One region of the Shimazuella sp. NTD250 genome, then DNA from elsewhere that is predicted to be linked to it. Evidence: predicted binding sites of a transcription regulator. Region 1 holds the regulator's gene; the other holds the start of a gene.
The links. Region 1 encodes NrdR, which represses ribonucleotide reductase genes. Its sites were predicted from a motif close to AACACNATATATNGTGTT; they were not measured.
Positions count from the first base shown of each region.

Region 2: nrdJ (ribonucleoside-triphosphate reductase, adenosylcobalamin-dependent) is a predicted target of NrdR. The motif match lies at 6,534-6,551, and genes of this name have one in related genera.

Region 1 covers NZ_JCAJZS010000009.1:93,756-102,625, reverse strand. The annotation lists gene AC5WOF_RS18250 (sensor histidine kinase) at 1-602, opposite strand, end outside; gene AC5WOF_RS18245 (response regulator) at 599-1,300, opposite strand; gene AC5WOF_RS18240 (hypothetical protein) at 1,376-1,552, opposite strand; gene AC5WOF_RS18235 (copper ion binding protein) at 1,923-2,126, opposite strand; gene AC5WOF_RS18230 (heavy metal translocating P-type ATPase) at 2,232-4,640, opposite strand; gene AC5WOF_RS18225 (cation transporter) at 4,722-4,898, opposite strand; tRNA gene AC5WOF_RS18220 (tRNA-Leu) at 5,195-5,283, opposite strand; tRNA gene AC5WOF_RS18215 (tRNA-Gly) at 5,296-5,370, opposite strand; tRNA gene AC5WOF_RS18210 (tRNA-Phe) at 5,374-5,449, opposite strand; gene AC5WOF_RS18205 (DnaD domain protein) at 5,510-6,808, opposite strand; gene nrdR (transcriptional regulator NrdR) at 6,897-7,403, opposite strand; gene AC5WOF_RS18195 (SDR family NAD(P)-dependent oxidoreductase) at 7,643-8,419, shown strand; gene AC5WOF_RS18190 (glyceraldehyde-3-phosphate dehydrogenase) at 8,496-8,870, opposite strand, start outside.
Region 2 covers NZ_JCAJZS010000002.1:567,302-576,171, forward strand. The annotation lists gene AC5WOF_RS07740 (RsmF rRNA methyltransferase first C-terminal domain-containing protein) at 1-137, shown strand, start outside; gene AC5WOF_RS07745 (hypothetical protein) at 223-393, shown strand; gene AC5WOF_RS07750 (YciI family protein) at 437-727, opposite strand; gene AC5WOF_RS07755 (UbiX family flavin prenyltransferase) at 886-1,455, shown strand; gene AC5WOF_RS07760 (phytoene desaturase family protein) at 1,470-2,753, opposite strand; gene AC5WOF_RS07765 (hypothetical protein) at 3,029-3,397, shown strand; gene AC5WOF_RS07770 (GNAT family N-acetyltransferase) at 3,532-3,978, opposite strand; gene nrdJ (ribonucleoside-triphosphate reductase, adenosylcobalamin-dependent) at 4,161-6,425, opposite strand; gene AC5WOF_RS07780 (DoxX family protein) at 6,743-7,177, opposite strand; gene AC5WOF_RS07785 (TetR/AcrR family transcriptional regulator) at 7,198-7,788, opposite strand; gene AC5WOF_RS07790 (hypothetical protein) at 7,940-8,203, opposite strand; gene AC5WOF_RS07795 (M2 family metallopeptidase) at 8,338-8,870, opposite strand, start outside.

The sequences.
Region 1 (8,870 bases):
ATAAAACTAGGGGATTCTACATTGGTTAATTGCTCTAGATCCCCCACTAGATGAATGAGGCGTTCCAGTTCTTCTTGACAAGATCGAATTCGTTCAGGGGTTGGTTCCCAAATTCCATCTTCAAAAGCTTCCATGTGACTTTTCAATGTTGCCAAAGGTGTGCGAAGCTCATGAGCTATATCTGACGTAAGATTTTTTCTGAGTATTTCCTGCTCCTGTAGCTGTATTGTTAAATGGTTGAATGCTTGACCTAAATGAGCTACTTCATCTGTTCCCGCCACTTTTACACGAGAGTCCAAATTTCCTTTCGTTACTTGCTCGGTGATTTTTCTCATCTCAATAAGCGGAGAAGTAATTCGTTTTGCGATAGAAAGGCTGATGAAAATAGCAAGTAAAACAGTTCCTACTACCGTCCATAAAGTAGATTGGATCAGTGCCTGCTCAAAATGATAATCATAATAAACCATCTGAGAATCTGGTAATGGAAATTTTTTTTGATAAAGGGAAATATGATAATGCATTTCTACGAGAAAAATAATACTCGCTAAACCTACCATTCCAGAAGCAACTGCAACAAACATTATCGTTAATCGTTTTTTCATCGTGTTTGAGATTTTCCTCCTGCAAATCGATACCCAAATCCATAAACAGTAAGTAAGTAGGTAGGTTTTTTAGGATCGGTCTCTATTTTTTGACGTAGATTTTTCACATGTTGATCGATCGTACGATCATCCCCCATATAGTGAAAACCAATCACTTTTTCTATTAATTCTTCTCGTGAAAACGTCCGCTCAGGGTGGCGTGCCAACACAAGCAGCAATTTAAATTCTGCTGGAGTGAGATGTATCTCTTCTCCTTTTTTTAATACCATTTGATTATCTCGATCAATCTCCAAATCCCCATTTTGAATAGTTACTCTTGATGTGACGAGATCATGATCGGTTCTACGGAGAATTACTTTCACTCGTGCGACCACTTCCCTCGGACTAAATGGCTTGATCACATAATCATCTGCTCCTATGGATAATCCTTGGAGTCTATCCCTTTCGGAAACTTTTGCGGTTAACATAAGGATAGGTATGGGCAAATACTCACGTATCCGGTGACAAACCGTTTCTCCGGATATATCGGGTAACATCAAATCGAGGATAACAAAATCTATTGCTTCTCGTTCGATGGTTTTTAATGCTTCTGTACCATTGGCAGCTTCTATGGTTGTAAATCCTTCTTTTTGAAGATAAGAAGTCAAGACATCACGTATTTTTTCTTCATCATCCACGATTAGTACTACTTTATTCATTTCATCACCTACTTTTATACAAAAAGAGCTGAATGCTGTAACCAATGATTTCTTGTACTAGTTCCATCATGAAGATCAATAGTCAAACTCTTTTTCACCTGCCACAAAAGTTAAATCAGATCTTTCCGAAACCCCAATCGATACAAGCAGATTTTTGATTACAGGCGGATTAGAAATCGCATTCTCATCTGTCGCTATACTTAGAAATTTTTGGACTGGGTATTTGGCCACCTTCCTTATCAGAAGTTTCATCCATTTGAGCTCTATTTATTAAAACAATGGAAGAAATAATTACCCTTTTTACTGATTTACTCATGATGTTCCTCTCTTCATTATTTTAATGAGAGATTGTGAGGATCGTATGAGGATAATTTATTTCAAATAACAATTTAAGCGAATCCCTTCTTGTGTATGAAACCAAATAATGAAGTCAAAAAAAGGAACAACCACTGAAAACAGCTCATTGTTCCTTTTTCTTGCAAGCAATCATTTCATTAACTTGTGCATCGTTGTCAAAAGCTCATTTGATTTTCAAGTAGCTGATCTCTCATAAAATTCAATTCTTTCTAGTTCATTTTCATTTGCAATATATTTTTTTATAATATACTCCCCTATTCTATATTTAGGAAACGACTTCATATCCTTGATCTTCGATTGCTTCTTTGATTTGGTCCAAAGACAATTTCTTTTCGTCATATGCTACCATCACCGTGTCACTAGCCAAATCCACTTTTCCTTTTGAACCGATTGCTTGCAGTGCTCCTTCGATGGAAACAACACAATGATTACAACTCATACCTTCTACTTTTAACTTTACTTGCGACATTGGTTAACTCTCCTTTGTATTTTGATTTTTCATCTTACTTTACTTTCTCTCAGAGCTTCTCGTTGGATAGCTGATGAATAGCGTCATAGTTATTTGAAAAACCAATTAATGTTTCACTCGTTGCAGGCGTAGAGCATTCAGCACAACAGACACAGAACTAAGTGCCATTGCTGCTCCTGCTAACCATGGTGCTAGGAAACCAAAAGCAGCAATCGGAATTCCAATGACGTTATAGGCCAATGCCCAAAAAAGATTTTGTTTGATGTTGCGCATCGTTTTTCGGCTCATGAAGATCGCATCGGCAATACTTTTTAAGTCGCCTCGCATGAGCGTGACATCTGCTGCTTCCATTGCAACATCGGTTCCGGTACCTATTGCCATCCCAATATCTGCAGTTGCTAGAGCTGGTGCATCATTGATCCCATCTCCAACCATCGCAACTCTCTTGCCTTCTGCTTGCAGCTTTTTCACTTCTTTTGCTTTTCCCTCTGGCAAAACTTCTGCAAGAACTCGATTCACTCCCACTTCTTGACCAATCGCTTCAGCAGTACGCTCATTGTCTCCAGTGATCATGATCACTTCTAGCCCTAAGTTTTTAAGACGGGCAATGGCTTCCTGTGAAGTATCTTTGACCGTATCGGCAACCGCTACTAAACCTGCAAACTGACCATCGACAGCTACTAGCATAGCTGTCTTTCCCGATTTCTCTAAGTCAGCCATGACAGTTTGAAATGCTTCTACATCAATGTTGTGTTTAGTCATAAGTCTTCGAGTACCAATAAACATTTCTTTGTTCTGGACAATAGCACGAACTCCATAACCTGGAATCGCCTCAAATTCCTCAGCATTAGGTACTAGTATTCCTTTTTCCTTGATCCCTTCCACAATCGCTTCCGCCAAGGGGTGTTCCGAGTTTTTCTCTGCTGCTCCTACCAAAGTTAAGAAGGTTGTCTCCTCGATACCTTCTGCAACAAGGACATCGGTTAACACAGGTTTCCCATTAGTAATTGTTCCGGTTTTATCCAATACAACAGTGTTAACTTGGTGTGTAGATTCCAAATACTCTCCACCTTTGAATAAGACACCCCATTCCGCTGCTCGTCCCGATCCAGCCATAATCGAGGTTGGAGTGGCTAATCCCAAAGCACAAGGACAGGCAATAACCAATACTGCAATTCCTTTTTCTAATGCACTGGCAAATTGTCCTGGGTTCACTGCAAAATACCAGATAAGAAAGGTAAATAGAGCGATTCCTACAACAATCGGTACAAACACTCCTGAGATTTTATCTGCTACCCGTTGAATAGGAGCTTTGGAACCTTGTGCTTCTTCTACTACTTTGATAATTTGAGCAAGAGCAGTATCTTTTCCTACTTTTGTTGCTTTGACCAAGAGACGGCCATTTTTATTCATGGCAGCTCCAATCACGAAATCACCATTGCGTTTTTCAATCGGGATACTTTCCCCAGTTAACATGGATTCATCGACTGCGGAGGTTCCCTCCATGACTACTCCATCTACTGGAATCTTTTCTCCTGGTTTGACAATCAATATATCGCCAGTTTGTACTTCCTCAATCGAAATCTGTACTTCTTGTCCATCACGAACGACTAAAGCTGTTTTTGCTTGTAATCCCATTAGTTTCTTAATCGCTTCGGAAGAACGACCTTTTGCCCGAACTTCAAATAATTTCCCAAGAATAATTAAGGTGATAAGAACAGCACTCGTTTCAAAATATAGCTCTACTTGATGATGTCCTTGTTGACCAATACTTAGGATACTGAGATATAAGCTGTAAAAATAAGCTGCGGATGTACCCAAAGCTACTAGAACATCCATGTTGGCACTTTTATTTCGCAACGCTTTATATGCTCCAACATAGAAGTGTCCGCCGATAATAAATTGAACAGGTGTTGCTAATGCAAACTGAAACCAAGGATTCATAAAAATTTCTGGAACCCAGATAAACGAGGTAAACGAAAAGTGACTTACCATTGCCCATAAGAGAGGCAAAGATAATAAGGCAGAAAAGAAAAATTTCGTTTGTTGTTTTTTGATTTCTTTTTGACGATGATCGATATCGTTTTTTGCTTCTTGTTTTGACTCTGCTTTATATCCCAGTTTTTCTACTTTTTGAATCATCTCTTTGCTCGTGACTTCATCCGGATAATATTCCACTCGTGCTGTCTCCAAGGCGAAGTTTACCGTTGCTTTTGATACCCCTGGTAGTTTATTTAACCCTTTTTCAATCCGATTTGCACAAGCCGCACAAGTCATTCCAATCAGTTTCAACTCTACTGCTTCTTTCATCGTTCCATAACCAAGTGAAGAAATTTTTGCTTCTAACTCCGCTACATCCGTTTGTTCTGTATCAAAGGAAACTGTAGCCGTTTCGAGAGCGAAGTTCACATTAGCATCGGAAACACCAGAAACTTTTTTTAAACCTTTCTCTATTCGATTGGAACAGGCTGCACAAGTCATTCCACTAATTTTCAACCTTTGTTGCGTGACCATAGATCAAACTCCCTTCTCTCTATATACCCTATGGGGGTATTTAGGGCGTAAAAATTTTTTACCCCTACTGGGTATATAGCCTTAAACAACATCGTAACCTTGATCTTCCATCACTTCTTTCAAGGTGTCTAAACTTACTTGTCCTTCATTATATTCCACCGTCACGGTTTTCACTAAATCTGCTTCTACTTTCGCATTAAACGGTTTTAACGCTCCTTTTACGATCACGGCACAATGCTTGGAACCCATCCCTTGCACCTGTAAGTACTTCTTTCTTCCTTATAATCTCCTCCATTGATTGATTTATGCTGTTATGATCATAGCATACCCCCTTACCCTATGTAAAGATTTTTTCATTTTTTGATCCCTCAAAATTTATGTGAGTTTAGGCGATTATCATACAAAAAAAGCCGCCCAAAAATTGGACGACTTCCTCTCTGGAGATGCAATTGCAAGGAAAACATTTTCGTAAGATGAAAGTTTGTACTTCGTTTGCAACCTGTGATCTTCACCTTAAACTTTCCTGGCTTCAAAATCCCCAAAACGCTAGAATATGGTGCCGAGGGCCGGACTTGAACCGGCACGATAGTCACCTACCGCAGGATTTTAAGTCCTGTGCGTCTGCCTATTCCGCCACCCCGGCAAGGCAGTAATTTGGAGCGGAAGACGGGATTCGAACCCGCGACCCTCGCCTTGGCAAGGCGATGCTCTACCACTGAGCCACTTCCGCAACTGGTGGCTCGAGACGGAATCGAACCGCCGACACGAGGATTTTCAGTCCTCTGCTCTACCGACTGAGCTATCGAGCCATCAAACAATTTTCAAACATTTTCAAGTCCTTTCAAACTGACAAAAGTTATTATAGCACGCTACTCTTTATTGTGCAACACTTGTTTTTCTGTTGAACGTAAAAATTTCATTGTTGCTTGAATATCATCATAAGTCCCTTGAAGTTCTTCATCTGTAAAACTAGGCTCGATAACTTCCCGAGCGATGGTTTTAGGCAATTTTTTCACACTAGATTTTCTTCTAGCTTTTGTTGTGCTGGAGTTTTGGTTTGATTGTTTGGTATGTTCTTTGAGCGCTTGTACTCTTGCTTGCTCAGATGTTTGAATATTTAAACGTTTCCAGTGAGAAGCTATTTTTTCTACATATGCCTTTGGTAATTTACGATCACACTTTAGCATGACAAAATCTAACAGCACATTCACAACAGGTGCAGGTAACTGATAATGTGTGAGCAATGATTGAATCAGATTCATCTCACTCTTTGGTACAGCTGCTCCTCCTTGATAGTGAGCTAAAAGTTCGAATGGAGAAATAGTCTCTAACAACTGGAAATGTTTTTCTTTTGGAGACATTGCTGGCTCTGGTATAGTTGGCTTTTCCTTGTCTGAAGGTGAAACAACAGAATTATTGGAATAAGGTGCCGTATTTAAATAATGGAACAGTTTTTCTAAATTAACATGTCCACTGTATGAAACTTCTGGATTTTGAATAGCTTTTATCAACGTAGACTCATCCAACTTAAATAGATAACAAGCTTGTTTCAACTCTGATTCAAGTTGAGAAGTCCAATTAGCAGGTTTAATAATCGATGCCAATCGTGAACGAATAAACCCAAAATCGATATTCGATTTTCGCTTTTTCGTAGCTGGTATTGTTTGAGTAGAAGCAGCAACTTCTTTTTGTCCATATACTTCTTGGAAACTTTTCGTCAAATTGACGCTCTGAATCTCTTTATCTTCTGGCCACACTCGATTTTTCACCATTTGATACTCATCTTTCCCCAGACGATGTTGCAATTGAATTGCCAATGGCATGGTTTGAAAAAAAGTAAGGGGTGCCAAGGGCGATATAACTTGGTATTCCAAGTAGTTGCCCTCTCTTTGATTACTTTTTTCAAATGTTCGCAGTAAGCCAACTCCCTCTAATTGATATCTCGCTTCTAACAATTGATTATGTGAAATAGAGAGTAATTTGAAGAGATATGTATGTGTAAGCAGAGTGGAAGTTTCTTGTTGGGAAGCCTGCGAGTGAAGCGTCACATATAATCCAACTCCCATAACTCCGACAATTGGTTGATAGAGATGTGTCATAGTAAAAAGATCTGTATCATCCAATGCTTTTTCTTGTCGACTACGAAATTGGATTTCTTGCCAAAACATAGAATGTGACCTCCCCTAATTTTTTCTCCCGAATGAATAGCGGGTTTGTTCATTCTATCGCAAATGGGTACTCAAAGCCAACCAAAATTTATTCTCGATCTATGTCGTTTTCATCCAAAAAATGTTCTAAATCTCCTTCATTTGACCTTTTTCGTAAATCTTCCAATTCTCTTACAAAAAGGTGAATGTCTTGAAATTGTCGATAGACAGACGCAAAACGAACATAGGCAACTTCATCGATTTTCACCAACCGTTCCAATACCATTTCTCCTATTTCAGTAGTTGGAACTTCCAAAATACCTACCTCACGAAGTTTTCGTTCCATATCGAGAACGAGACCTTCTAAACTACTCGTCGGAACTGGTCTTTTCTCACATGCTCGAATCAACCCACGTAATAATTTTTCTCGACTAAATTCTTCTCGGCTCCCGTCTTTTTTTATTACCATCAATGGTTTTTCTTCTATCATTTCAAAAGTTGTAAATCGCTCATTACAAGCTTCGCACTCTCGCCTCCTTCTAATCGCTTTTCCTTCATGTACAGGTCGCGAATCAAGCACTCGGCTCCCATTATGATTACAAATCGGACATTTCATTAACTTTCCTCCCGTATCCAGTCTACTATCATTTAAAGATACAGTTAAATGATCAGATGCTCAATCCTGTTTTTTCACCTGCACTTATGAGATCTATTTTATTGAAAAAAGAAGGCAAATTCAAAAAATAGCAACCTATAGTTTTGAAAATTATTCGTCTAAAATATGACAATACTCTATTGGTTTCTTTTTTGAAGTATACTAAAAAGATATTGAAAATCAGGGAGCGTAAAAGAATAGTGAAACGTTTTCAAGATAAAGTAGTTCTCATTACTGGTGCTACAGATGGAGTAGGCTATCAAGCGGCAAAGCAATTTGCTCAAGAAGGAGCAAAACTTGCACTTATTGATAACTATCAAAATATTAGTGCAATGCAATTGTCCTCAAAAGACCATTTTATTTCTGATCGATCACTGTTGATCTCGATGGAAGGAGGCAAAGACTCTGAAATAACAGTCTGTATTGATGACATTGTACAATATTTCGGCACCATCGATATTTTCGTATATGCATCACCAAATGATTGTATGGTTGGCCCTATTGAAGAAGTGGAAGAAAATGAATTAGATAAATTGTATCACCACGTAAAAGACATTGTTTTTCTCATTAAACAAGTGATCCCCATCATGCAAAGAAACGGAGGAGGCTCTATTGTAACTTATGGTACAGTTGCTGGACTCATGGGACTTCCTATGCTTTCATCACATGTTATGTTACAACATGCCTTGTTAGGATTAGTCAAAACAGTAGCATTGGAAAATAGCCAATCAAATATCCGTGTCAACGCTGTTATTTCTGCTCCTATTGAATCTAGTTTGATGGACCGCCTCGAAAGCAAATTAAATCCAGGGATGGAGAAACAAGTACGTCAAGATTTCTGCCGTTACATACCGATGAAGAGATATGGAACTACTACAGAAGTAGCAAATACTATCTTATTTTTAGCTTCAGAGGAAGCGAAATATACAACAGGAAGCGTCTACAACGTAGATGGTGGTATGTCTGCTACAAGATAAAAACCGTTCCTCCAATGGAACGGTTTTTTATTTATTCTGCATACAACTTAAGACGTGATCCCCAGATCATAGTTGGTTAAGCAGTAGCATGTACTAATTTTTTTTGATGAAGTGTTTCCCCTACATATTTTGCCAGATCTGCCACTCGGCAAGAATAACCCCATTCATTATCATACCATGCGAGTACTTTTACTTGTCTTTCTCCCATTACCATTGTCGAAAGTGCATCAACTATTGAAGAATTTTCATTCCCAGTAAAGTCAGTAGATACAAGTGGAAGTTCACAATATTGCAAAATTCCTTTCATTCCTTGTGCAGAAGCATTACGAAAAGCCTCATTTACCATTTCTGCTGTTACATTTGTCTGTAAATTCACTACCAAATCAACTACAGAAACATTTGGAGTTGGAACTCTCAGCGAAAAACCGTTCAACTTCCCCTGTAATTCAGG
Region 2 (8,870 bases), on a different contig from region 1:
CAGTCCCAGCAGCTCACAAAGCTTGGACACTTGTAACCGTTGATGGATATTCTCTCGGATGGGGGAAAGGTGCCGGAGGAATATTAAAAAATCATTATCCCAAGTGGCTGCGCTTCTCCTATGATCAACCAAATTAACTCTGCATCTGCCCAAGCTCCCTTACATATACTGTAATTGCATTTATGTATATTTCTACAAAAACATATGTAAGGAAAATAAAAAATGACGCTTAAAGAGCCTGCTGCAAATAAATACTGGATTGCCCTTGGAATGATTCAGCCTGAATGGATATATATGAGCCATTTCTTAGAAGAAGAGGAAACGGAAGAAGAAATAGCTCCTCTCCCTGTAGTTTCAGAAATGCGGATTGTCTTTCATCCGCGACTCGATTGAAGAAAACACATTGTGCATACGACAATGTGTTTTCTTCATTTTACTAAAAGCAGAATATTATTGGTATTATCATGGGTTTGTAAAGAATGAATTTACATTTTGGAAACCACACTGGCATCTGTAACGCCCATTTTAAAGCCTCTTTCTCTGTTTCAACATCAATTATGATATATTCCGTCATCCACGATGTCCCATCTAAGGAGAAAGAACCTACTTGAACTTTTGGTTCATCGAGATGAGAAGAATACGATACTCTCATACCAGTAGCACTAGGTTGAAAGGAATCTGTCGCTAGCAGTACACCCTCTTTCACTAATTTTCTCTTATATGTCATCCTTGCCTCTCAAATGACAAAATCGATATACCTAAAAATATTTTTTAAAATAATTTTCGTAGAGAAAAAGAAAACTTACTAATGTGAGTTTAGGTCCCAGTAAAGAAATGTTGCTATAATAACAATATCTTGACATACAAACGAAAGAGGATTCAAATATGACGACACATAAACGACTAATTGTTGGAATCAGTGGAGCAACCGGTGTTATTTATGGGATACGCATACTAGAAGTTTTAAAGAAACTAGAGATTGAGAGCCACTTAGTTTTGTCCAAAGCAGCTGAGATGACCCTGCATTATGAAACAGATATGAGTGTAAAAGAATTACGCAGCTTAGCAGATGTGAACTATGGGATTCAAGATGTAGGGGCTGCTATCTCCAGTGGGTCTTTTCATAATATGGGCATGATCGTAGCACCATGTTCGATCAAAACAATGTCTGCTATCGCTCATACCATAACTGATAATTTATTAACTCGTGCTGCTGATGTAGCACTGAAAGAACGGAGAAAATTAGTTCTTCTGCTTCGAGAAACACCACTTACTGCTGCCCATATTAAAAACATGTTGGCCATAACAGAGAGCGGCGGCATCATCGCACCACCTGTCCCTGCTTTTTATATTCGCCCCAATACGCTAGAAGATATTGTAAACCATACCGTTGGACGTGCACTTGACCTTTTTGGAATCGATACAGGCACAGTCGAACGATGGGGAGAAAAATAAAAGCAAGAATCCTCTTAAGCAATAGAGGATTCTTGCTTTTTAGATTGTAAAATATGTTGTGCTGCTAGTTTTGCACTTGCCATCGAACTGTCTGCTAATCGGCCTTCTTTCCCAACCCAATCACCAGCGACATACAAACCTTTTATTTCTGGTACGGATGGATCAGGTGCAGAACCAGCTCCATGATGGGAAACCGTATGCGTATCATTTGCAACTAGTATTTTCGGCAAATACCTTGTTGCAACAACTTCTTCTTCCCATCCTGGTTGCAGCAACTCCAAAATCTCCATCAATTCTTGCTTATCTGCTTTTGGATCTGTCTGTGTATTATTATCGTTGTACTTTAAAACATGTAAAACATGAGCACCATTATTGCTCAGGGAGACAGATAAGGAATGCACACCGAAATAAATGGATTGATCTAATCCAATAGCAAACACTCGATCAGGATGAGGCAGTTTTTTCAATGCAACATCCAGCGTCGCAGCATACAGCGGACGGGAATTGGCATTCCAAGCTCCCATACTAATATTTTGTGACTCAGGAACAAGACGACTTGCCTCCATAGGTCCTAGGGCAGTTATGCCATTTTGAGTGAGTACTTTTGTTCCATCTGCAAACAGCACACCTGTAACAGCATTATTTTGGATATCTATTTTATTTACTTTACTATTGGTATGAATTTCCACGCCTAATTGCAAGGCTGTTGCCTCTAATATGTTTACTACCGTTTGCCAACCTTTTTCTACATAGCGCACACCATTTCCAGCGAGCTGTCCTTGACGCAGGACATAACCTGCGCTTAGAACTTCTGGATTATCACAATACGACCACTGACGGCATAATGCATAGAAAAATTGTTTTACTTGGCTATGTTGTACGTTCTCTTCCACCCATTGTTTTAAACTTACATCATTTATTTCTTCTACGCTTATAACTTTTAAACTTCCCATTAACTGTGCCCATTCTAAATTCGCTTCTTCCGTCAAATCGGTTGGCATATGTACAAGACTTCCTTTTTTTATGCCAATAAGACCGCTGTTTATCTTCTTCGCATACCCGCCTGCTGGTAAACAGTCCAATTCCGTCAAAATTTGAAGTGCGGCGCCTCCTTCATACATGGCATGAGGACCAAAGTTAAACAATGCACCATTTTTTTCAGTCGTCTGCGCGTAGCCACCTAATCTTGCTGCTTTTTCAAAGAGAACCACAGATTTGTTTTCTTTTGCTAGATAAATAGCCGCAGTTAAACCAGCCAAGCCTCCACCAATAACTGCTGCATCAAATTGTTTACTCATGCCTTAACCTCCATTTTCACATACCAGGATATTATAGATAATATTTATCTCTAATTTAGATAAAAAAATAGTTCAATAAATCAAAAAATCTATATTCATTTAATCATGGATAATATATATCTATGATATATCTTTTTATTCGTATTGTCAATACATTAGAAATAAATAAGAATATATTCAAAAAAGCGTATTTCATAATGTGAGAAACAATAATTACGAGCTATAATTATATTAGGTTCATTTAGGTATGGCTCACTAGAGAATGAGAGAAACAGATGGATGAATTCGCTCTCGTCGATGGGTTTGAAAAGAAGAAACTGGAGGCTCTAGCTCAGGCTTTCATCTACGACGTTGCCGACCAAATTGATCGAAATGACTTCAGCCCAGAAATTTTCGAAGTACTCTCATTTCAAATCGAATGGTACAATTCGTACAATTCTTATCCTTGTAATTGTTTCGATCCAACCAACATCCACAACAGTTGGTCAGAGTTCGATCTGCTGATTCGCACCCAGATGTGTGACAAGTGTGGCAATGTTCTTCTCATCCTTATCCAAGATGCCCTCAAAAAGGTTGAAATTCCGGATGAGAATGTACAGCAGATGAAAGAAAAGCTTCCTTTCTTCTTTGCTGACCAAGCATAAAGGTCAGTGACATAACCCAAGTGTCCTTCATTAGTAAATCTTGGGTTCGCTTTTTGCGGACTACGATCGGCTGAATCTATACAATAACAGATTCAGCCGATCAGTCGTTTTTGGTACAACATACAATAAATACTTTATTTCTCCAATTTCTGTGTTTTCATCTTCCTCATTTGTGCTTTCCCTGATTGATGTTCATAATTCCGAATGAACATACCTTGGTTTTTTTGTAATCCCAACTTATTGTAGTAAGATTGCAAATGTTCATCACATAGCAAATCAATCATATACAAGTCCTTTAACTCTTCTAGCATCAATCTTACAAGTTTTTTTCCAATACCTCTTCCCCGGTACTCTGGTAATACTTCCAAAAAGGGGATATAGGCAGATAAGACACTATCACTGATAGCATTAATGAATCCTATTACTTTTTCTGATGTTTCATCTATTGCTAACACACATTTATAACTATTTTTTAATAGCATAAAATGTGCTTCTGGAGATGGAGAATTCGGCCATCCAACAAAAAAACCTCCATCTAATTGTTGTGAGGTTACGGCTTCTAGAGAAGTAGTATATTTCATATGTGTACTCTCCATTTCTTAACCGGAACGGTTCTACTGTTGCACAATATTAACATAATCGGCTGATATGTTTAACAAATACACATATATGTTAAACTACCATTTTTAAGCCTTATCCCTTATCCTTAAAATTTACTATTAAACAAAAAAGCCTACGCACAAAACGTAGGCTTCTTACAACATCATCTTATTGGACAAACGCCACCTTTACATTCTCCGATGACATCCGCATCGTCCTCTTCTTCCATTCTCACTTCCCCAAGCATTTCCCAAGGTTTTGCGGTTATTTTTGTTTTCTTTTTCTCATACTCTTCTTTCGTAATAGCTTCCAATGGCATTTGAGGATACGTATTGGAGTCATGTGGTAGAAGAGAGGTAGATTTTAGTACTTGTGTAGATTGTTCGAGTACTGCTGCGATTTCTGCAATAGTATTTTCTTCTCTGCCCTCTTCTTTATTAAAGGTGAGTGTCGCAGAGACTGCGTTATCCGACCAGTAAGACTGCAGCAATGCTTGCACTGCTGCTTGCTCCGCTAGTGGAACATCATTTTCCGCTTGGAATCTTGGATGTTCAGCGGTAGGTGCTTTTGTTGGAAATTCAACGACAAGGGTATGTTGATCAATTTTAGGACTGCCGTCTTTTTGGAAACCTGAGATCACGGGTTCCACATAATATCCGCAATCGATCAAAGCTGGAATCAGCGGTGAATTTGCTGAAAATCGCACCCGGCGAATCATATATTTCGACCAGTGCCAATGCATACCAGGGCTAACACCCATGAGTAGGGACATTGAACCGGAAGGTTTCACTGTTGTTAGTTTGATAGATGGTTTTGCTTCTAATTCCTCCGCATGAGTCAAGTTGGTTTCTTTGACTGCTTGGTACAGTCTATCCAATGCTGCTTCCACATCTTCATTGAAAATAGGCTGATGTTGTTCGTCAAATCCGAGCACTGCTCGATCTCCAAACTTCATCAGTACCCAATCGGCGATACCTGTTACTCCAACTCCTAATCGACGATGTTTTTCGATGATATTTCTCGTCACTTCCCATTCATAGTTTCGGAAAGTGATGCGGTATGCGTATCGAGTAGCCAACCAACTTGCTTCATTATACAGGTTACTGTCTTCTTTTCCCGCATCGATCAATTCATGTATTTTGGGTAAGTTGATCTCAAATAAATTGCATGGTGAGGCATTTGGTAATGTAATTTCACCACAAGGGTTAAATCCTTCGACTTCTCCATCGATATTTTCTTGCAGTCCTTCGGCAATTCTTCCATGGTGCTTGGAAAGCTCAATATTGACGATCCCTGGTTCCCCATTGTAGTAAATATTTTTCGCCATTTCTTCTAAATCTGCTGGTGTGACATCTTCGTCAATCGCAACACTGTTGTTGCTCGCCCAACGCCATTGACTTGCCTCTTGATTTTTCTCTAGGCTGTAGTTTTTTGATTCAATAAAGTCCTTGTCTTCTTTGTCCCCAATCAAGATAAGAGCAGTCCGGCGGACATTGCCAGCAACGACACAACAACCGATATTTTGAATGATGTCTCCCCACTCTACAGAAGGAACTTGCTCTCCCACTCTTTTATTGAGAATTTCATTTACTTTTCCCAGCATTTGCACGAGAGGTGCAGGGCCACTAGCGACACCGCCAAAGCCTTTTATTTCGGAACCACGAGGGCGAACTTCTGAGATGTCTATAACAAGATACTTATTTTCTTCAATAAAATGAGAATCAATTACCAATTGGAGTGCTTCTGCCCATCCTTCTCGACTGTCTTTTACTCGATAAATCGAAGCATCATCTTTGGCAACCACAGGAGCTACTCCTAAAGCATTGAGTTCCCCAAAATAATCGTCATGGTTTGGATCACTGATAAAATAAAGGGAAATCTCATTTTTTACTTTTGGCATCCTATTTGTATTTTTCCGTTGCAAATTTACGCCAACGCCTCCACCTTTCATCGCTTGATCAAATGTAAAGACGGCAGGCATGGAAGGCAGTAGCTCATCAATGGAGCCGATTGCTGGTTTAATCTTACTGACTCCATATTTTTGTGGACGCATGGAGATGAACCAACAATTGTTTTCTGCATCCCCTATTTTCTCTGCATAAGCCGTTCCAGACATCCATAGTCCGCGTCCTGGTGGTGTTAACACAAGATTAAACATCAGATGGTAAAATCGTTCCATCTCTTCTCGTAAGTTCGCTTCTTTCCCATAGTCCCATTTACCAATCTCTTTAAGACGCTTCTCTTCCAGTGAAAAGTTACCTTCGGTTACTCTCTTTACCGTTTCCCACCAAGCTTCTTGTGTCCCATCTGCTTTTTTTCGGGAATATGTGCGTAAGTAAACCATATATCCGAGACCTTCAAAGCCCCATTTTGGATTTTTGCCTATATATTGCTCTAAAAAATTATCGGATAAGTGCATTTGTCTCATTTCCTTTTCTCTCTAATTTATGGATAGGTATCGATATCGATATGTTTTAAGTTTGGATGCAGGTTATGACTGCTGATAATCAATATGTAGCCCTATTAGAGTATAACTCATACTATATATTGAGAAAAGGGGGTAAACGGAAGTGAAAAGAATCTAATTTTTCGTGCAATAATGGAACAATAGAGAAGTACTTCCTGCTTTCATTTTGTTAGTATCAATCGAAAAATCTTCCTTTATTCCTTGAAAAAATCAAAAAAGAAACCGTTTTCCTCTATTTTCTGAAAAGGTTTCTTTTACTTTCTTATAACGTTCTCCATTTACCCTGCCAACAAGACAGCAACTAGGAAAATGATTTGCAAGATTGTGCGAACCACGATTTTAGGAGTCGGTTGTCCAGCTATCGTCAATCCTTCCCGCGCTGCTTTTATATTTGCAGGAAACATTGCGACTAGCATAATTGCTAATCCCAACGAAGCGTATACAGACGTTTGGGGGATAACGATACCAATAGCCCCTATGATCTCTAACCATCCTGTAACAGTTACCAATAAATCAGGACTTGGAAAAGAACTCGGTACCATTCGAATTAAATCTTCCCGACGTTTTCCCCAGTGAGCAGACGCTGTGAGTAAAAACATCATCGCTACTGCCCCCTGTAAAGGAGTATGCCATTCATCAAAATAAGAAACTCCTGCAAATCCAATCAAACGAAAAAAGACAAATGAAGCAAGTAACGCAACCAAAGGTGCCATATTCGTTCCTCCTCATCATATTATTTTTTTATTAGCTGTTGGTTGATGAACGAAATAAAGTCTGAAACCCCAAATGATGCTTCTACATTAGGGATAGCAGAACGTAATCGAATCCCATAAGATATCAAAACAAACATTTCGGCTGTTTTTTTAATATCGAGCTCTTTGGGAATAACACCATGGATTTGACCTTGTTCAATCCAAGCTTTGGAGTAAGAATAGGATTGATCATAAAAACGGGTGAGCACTTCTCCCACAACTGGTTGATCTGATTTACTGAGAAGATACATCCATACTTGATTGGTGATATCATTTTTATCTTCTAACTCCCATAAACTATCAGCTATTTGCTTCATAGGCTGTTCAAAGTTTGGATTTTTAGCCACTTGTTGCATAAATCTTTCGTTGACTTGTTCTAAGCGATCTTGCAAAACCCAAGTAAACAGTTCGTCTTTGCTTTTGATATAGTGAAAAATGGCTCCTTTGGATAAACCGGAAGTGTTGACGATATCAGCCATTGTAATTGCTTCGCATCCCTTTGATTGAATGAGGGATATTACCGTATCGAGTAATAATTTTTTGGTTTGAAAACGACGTTCTTCTTGTTTCATGTTTTACCTCCATACCTGATAATTTTATTATATATACCGGACGTTGGTTTGTAAATGGTTTTAAAAAACCTAGGTTATTATTTTCCTAGGTTGTGTTTCGGGACTCCTGAGTGGCACTTGCGCACCACTCAGGATCGGAATCATGCAGGCGTCAGCCTGCGTTCAACGGCTTGACCGTCAGCGTGGCTCCCACACGACCAGTGAAGCTGCGCTGGCCGCTCTCATCGACTAGTACTACAGGGCCGCCAGACGTGAGTGTGAAGCGGTTGTTTTCTTTGTCCTCCACTCCACAAAACGTGAGATTGCCTCCGTTCTTTCCGGAGCGAAGCGGAATGGGGATGCCATCCGCCAAAAACTCCATATCAGAGCTGACAGTCAACTGATGGACACAAGTTTCTCTGGCGTTCTCAGTCATGATTCCCTTTTGAGTAAAGGTTGATGTACACCTTCTGTGGCATTATAACATAAAGCATTGGAATTCGATCCAAAAATATAAATCTTCTTTGTAATGTTTATATGAAATCCAATAATTTTAAAATAAGCATCTCATCATAATACAAATTGTTTCACAAAATACGCTGGGTTTAACGCTTCACCTGTCGCCCCTTTGATCAATCCACGCCAATCGGTGCGATCCCCTGGTTGGAATACTTTTTGAATAAAGAACTGTCCTGTTTGCTCTGTAAAGATTTCCGATGAAACATGCTCTTGAATATAATAATGCATTTGTGAGGCCATCAATTCCCCTAACAAATAGTTTTGATAATAAACTGGTGCGATCGTGAAGTGAATTTTTGCTGCCCAATGTGGGTAATCTTGATTCTTTGGAGGCTCTACTCCTTGAATATCTTTCACCAGTTTCCACCATAATGCATTTAAGTCTTGATCTGGATTCCGATATAACTCTCTTTCAAAAAAGACAAATGTAATAATCCACCGAGCCATGATTAGCATTTTTCGTTGCTGCATTTTGTGTTGCAGAGGCATCCAGGATATAAGCTCCTCTTTGGATAAGCCCATAAATTTATGTAACCATTCTTCTTCTTTTGCCATTCTCCCAAAAAACATGGCGACAGCTTCTG